DNA from 2 places in the Bordetella petrii genome. Region 1 is predicted to be linked to the other one. Evidence: predicted binding sites of a transcription regulator. Region 1 holds the regulator's gene; the other holds the start of a gene.
What was found. Region 1 encodes NrdR, which represses ribonucleotide reductase genes. Its sites were predicted from a motif close to CACNANATNTNGTG; they were not measured.
Positions count from the first base shown of each region.

Region 2: the regulator NrdR is predicted to act here: its motif matches at 1,303-1,316, upstream of BPET_RS15635 (ribonucleoside triphosphate reductase).

Region 1 covers NC_010170.1:684,679-687,078, forward strand. The annotation lists gene glyA (serine hydroxymethyltransferase) at 1-770, shown strand, start outside; gene nrdR (transcriptional regulator NrdR) at 884-1,360, shown strand; gene ribD (bifunctional diaminohydroxyphosphoribosylaminopyrimidine deaminase/5-amino-6-(5-phosphoribosylamino)uracil reductase RibD) at 1,390-2,400, shown strand, end outside.
Region 2 covers NC_010170.1:3,236,635-3,239,034, forward strand. The annotation lists gene hemN (oxygen-independent coproporphyrinogen III oxidase) at 1-1,180, opposite strand, end outside; gene BPET_RS15635 (ribonucleoside triphosphate reductase) at 1,356-2,400, shown strand, end outside.

The DNA of each region.
Region 1 (2,400 bases):
AACTGGCTAAAGAACACAAGCCCAAGCTCATTGTGGCCGGCGCGTCGGCCTACGCCCTGCACATCGACTTCGAACGCCTGGCGCGCATCGCCCACGATAACGGCGCGCTGCTGATGGTCGACATTGCCCACTATGCCGGCCTGGTGGCCGGCGGCGCCTACCCCAACCCGGTGCCGCACGCTGATTTCGTCACGTCCACCACGCACAAGTCGCTGCGCGGCCCGCGCGGCGGCGTCATCATGATGAAGGCCGAATACGAAAAAATCATCAATTCGGCCATCTTCCCCGGCATCCAGGGTGGCCCGCTCATGCACGTTATTGCCGCCAAGGCCGTGGCCTTCCAGGAAGCCCTGTCGCCCGAGTTCAAGCAGTACGCCCAGCAGGTGGCCAAGAACGCCAAGGTGCTGGCCGAAACCCTGGTCAAGCGCGGGCTGCGCATCGTGTCTGGCCGCACCGAAAGCCACGTGATGCTGGTCGACCTGCGCCCCAAGGGCATTACCGGCAAGGAAGCCGAGGCCGTGCTGGGCCAGGCGCATATCACGGTCAACAAGAACGCCATTCCGAACGACCCGGAAAAGCCCTTCGTGACCAGTGGCATCCGCCTGGGCACCCCGGCCATGACCACCCGCGGCTTCAAGGAAGCCGAGGCCGAGCTCACTGCCAACCTGATCGCCGACGTGCTCGACAACCCGCGCGACGAGGCCAACATCGCCGCCGTACGCGCGCGCGTCAACGAACTGACGGCCCGCCTGCCGGTCTACGGCGGCTAAGGCGCCTGCTCGGCAGCCCCAGGGCTGCCGTTTGGCGTATTTTCCCCACGCCGGCTCCGCGTTGCGGGCCGGCGTCATTACAATACGCCAAATTATTCTCGGGGGCCGGCAATATGAAATGCCCATTCTGCGGCAATGCCGACACACAGGTGGTAGACAGCCGGGTGTCCGAAGAAGGCGACACCATCCGCCGGCGTCGCCGCTGCCTGTCCTGTGACAAGCGCTTCACCACCTATGAACGCATCGAGCTGGCCATGCCCTCGGTGGTCAAGCGCAATGGCAGCCGCAGCGACTACGACACCGCCAAGCTGCGCGCCAGCCTGTCGCTGGCGCTGCGCAAACGGCCGGTCAGCACCGACCAGGTCGACAGCGTGGTCGCCCGCATCGAAGAAACCCTGCTGGCCAGCGGCCAGCGCGAAGTCTCTACCGAGCGCATCGGCGAGCTAGTCATGGCCGAGCTCAAGAAGCTCGACAAGGTCGGCTACGTGCGCTTTGCCTCGGTGTACAAGAATTTCGAAGACATCGGCGAGTTCGTCGACGCCATCCGCGAAATGCAGGGCCCCATGCTGCCGGGCAAGCTGCGCAAATAGGCGCGCCGCGCCGGCATACAATCGCAGGCGTGACCACCCTGACCGACCCCGACGACCTCATCTGGATGCGCCGCGCCCTGGCGCTGGCCCGCACCGTCATGTACACCACCACGCCGAACCCGCGTGTCGGGTGCGTGATCGTGCGCGATGGCCGGGTGCTGGGCGAGGGCGCCACCCAGCCGCCCGGTGGGCCGCATGCCGAGATCTGCGCCTTGCGCGACGCCGCCGCGCGCGGCGAATCGGTGCAGGGCGCCACCCTGTATGTCACCCTGGAGCCTTGCAGCCATTATGGCCGCACGCCGCCCTGCGCCGATGCCGTGGCGGCGGCGGGGCCGGCGCGGGTCGTGGTGGCCATGGGCGATCCCAACCCGCAGGTGCGCGGCCAGGGCCTGGCGCGGCTGCGCGCGGCCGGCATCGCGGTCACCAGCAATGTATGCCTGGACGAGGCCCTGGAAATCAACGCCGGCTTTGTCGCGCGCATGAGCCGCGGCATTCCCTGGGCCTGGGTCAAGATGGCCGCCTCGCTGGATGGCCGCAGCGCGCTGCACAACGGCGTATCGCAATGGATTACCGGCGAGGCAGCGCGCGCCGACGGCCATGCCTGGCGCGCCCGCAGCTGCGTGGTACTGACCGGCATGGGCACCGTGCTGAAAGACAATCCGCGCCTGAACGTGCGCGCCGTCGAGACTCCGCGCGCGCCGCGCAAGGCCGTGGTGGACGGCGACTTCGCCATCCCGGAAGACGCCAGGCTGTTCGACGGCGCCGAGGTCATCATTTTTACGGCGCGAACCGATGCGGGCAAGGCGGCCCGGCTGGCCGCGCGCAATGCCCGCGTGGTGGCCCTGCCGGGCCAGCAAGCCGGTCGCGTAGACCTGCCGGCCATGATGCGCTGGCTGGGCGAACACGAGTTCAACGAAGTGCACGTCGAGGCCGGCGCCGGGCTGGGCGGCGCGCTGATGTCGGCGGGCTGTATTGACGAACTGCTGGTGTACCTTGCGCCGGTGCTGCTGGGCGACGCAGCCGCCATGCTGCGCCTGCCG
Region 2 (2,400 bases), 2.6 Mb from region 1:
CGATGGCGCGAAAATCCAGCCCGCCCTGGCACATGATGGCCATGATGACGTCGCGGCGCAGCAGGTCGTCGGCGCTCATGGCCAGGCCGCGCTCGACCGCGAACTCGCCCTGCTCGATACACGCGTAATAGTCGTCCAGCGTCTTGGCGTTCTGGCTGTAGGTGGCGCCCACGCGCCCGATGGCCGACACGCCCAGCGCGATCAGGTCGCGGTCGGGCTGGGTGCTGTAGCCCTGGAAATTGCGATGCAGCCGCCCCGCCCGCTTGGCCTGCGCCAGCGCATCGTCGTGCAGCGCGAAGTGGTCCATGCCGATGTAGTCGTAGCCGGCTTCCAGGAAGCGCGCGATGGCCGAGCCCAGCAGGGCCACGCGCGTCTCGCCGTCGGGCAGCTCGGCAGGCAGAATGCGCCGCTGCGCCTTGAAGCGTTCGGGCAGATGCGCATATCCGTACAGGGCGATGCGGTCGGGCCGCAGGCCGCATACCTGTTCCAGCGTGCGCGCGAATGACTCGGCGGTTTGCAGGGGCAGGCCGTAGATCAGGTCCATGTTGACCGACGCGTAGCCCAATTCCCGCGCGCTGTGCATCAGGTCGCGCACGCTTTCATACGACTGTATGCGATGCACGGCGCGCTGCACGGCGGGGTCGAAATCCTGTACACCCAGGCTCAGGCGGTTGAAACCCAGGCCGGCCAGATGCGCCAGGCGCTCGGCCGTGGCGGTGCGCGGATCGACTTCGACCGAAATTTCGGCGTCGGGCAGCAGGTGGAAATGGCTGCGCAGGGCCGCCATCAGGCCGTCGAGCTCGGCATCGGACAGAAACGTGGGCGTGCCCCCGCCAAAGTGCAGTTGCGATACCGGCTGGCCACGGCCCACCAGTTCGCTGTGCAGAGCCATTTCGCGCTGCAGGGCATCCAGGTAGCGCGCCGCGCGCTCGTGATGGCGCGTGATGACCTTGTTACAAGCGCAGTAGTAGCACAGCGACTCGCAGAAAGGGATGTGCACGTACAACGACAGCGCGCCGCGCGCGTCCGCCTCTTGCGCGCGACAGGACAGCGCCTGCCGATACTGGTCGGGCCCGAAACAGGTGTCGTAGCGGTCTGCGGTGGGATAGGAGGTATAGCGAGGGCCGTTCTTGTCGAGCCGGGCCAGGATGTCGCGCGAGAATGAAGGCGGGGATTGCATGAATCGATTATGCAAAGCCGGCCCGGCCAGCATGTTGATTATTCGCAAATAAACCGCAGATGAGCCGAGCGATTGCGCTGTATCAAGCAGCCGGCATTGGGGGTGGCGATCGGCTTTCTACCCACAGCATGTAGTAGTAGCCTACCCGGACCAACACTACATGAAGTATCCACCCATGATGCCCGAACAAATCCTCAAGCGCGACGGCCGGGTCGTCGCCTTCGACGGCGCCAAGATCGTCCATGCCATTGCCGCCGCCGGCCAGGCCACCGGCGAAGTCGACGCCGCAGCCGCCGAAATACTGGGCGCGCGCGTGGTCGCGCGCCTTGCCGGGCACCTTTGCCCAGGCATCGAAACCATCCAGAACCTGGTCGAAGAAGCCCTGGTCGAAGCCGGCTGCTGGCACACGGCGCGCGCCTATATCGTGTACCGCGAACGCCACGCCCGCCTGCGCTCGTTGCAGCATACGCTGGTCGACGTCGAAAGCTCCATGGAAGAATACCTCGACCAGCGCGACTGGCGCGTCAACGCCAACGCCAACCAGGGCTACAGCCTGGGCGGCCTGATCCTGAACGTGGCCGGCAAGGTCACCGCCAACTACTGGCTGTCGCACGTCTATAGCCCTGCCGCGGGCAAGGCGCACCGCGACGGCGACATCCACATCCACGATCTCGACATGCTCAGCGGCTACTGCGCCGGCTGGTCGCTGCGTCAATTGCTCACCGAGGGCTTCAACGGCATCCCGGGCAAGGTCGAAGCCACGCCGCCGCGCCATATGTCCGCCGCCATCGGCCAGATCGTCAACTTCCTGGGCACCCTGCAAAACGAATGGGCCGGCGCCCAGGCGTTCAGCTCGTTCGACACCTACATGGCGCCGTTCGTGCGTTGCGACAATATGTCGTACGCCGAGGTCAAGCAGGCCATGCAGGAACTCATCTACAACCTCAACGTGCCCAGCCGCTGGGGCACGCAGACGCCCTTCACCAATCTCACGTTCGACCTCACCTGCCCGGCCGACCTGCGCGAGCAGATTCCTTATATCGGCGGCCGCGAAATGCCGTTCAGCTACGGCGAGCTGCAGGCCGAAATGGACATGATCAACCGCGCCTACATCGAAGTCATGATGGCGGGCGATGCCAAGGGCCGGGTGTTCACGTTCCCCATTCCCACCTACAACATCACGGCCGACTTCGACTGGAATCACCCCAACACCGAACTGC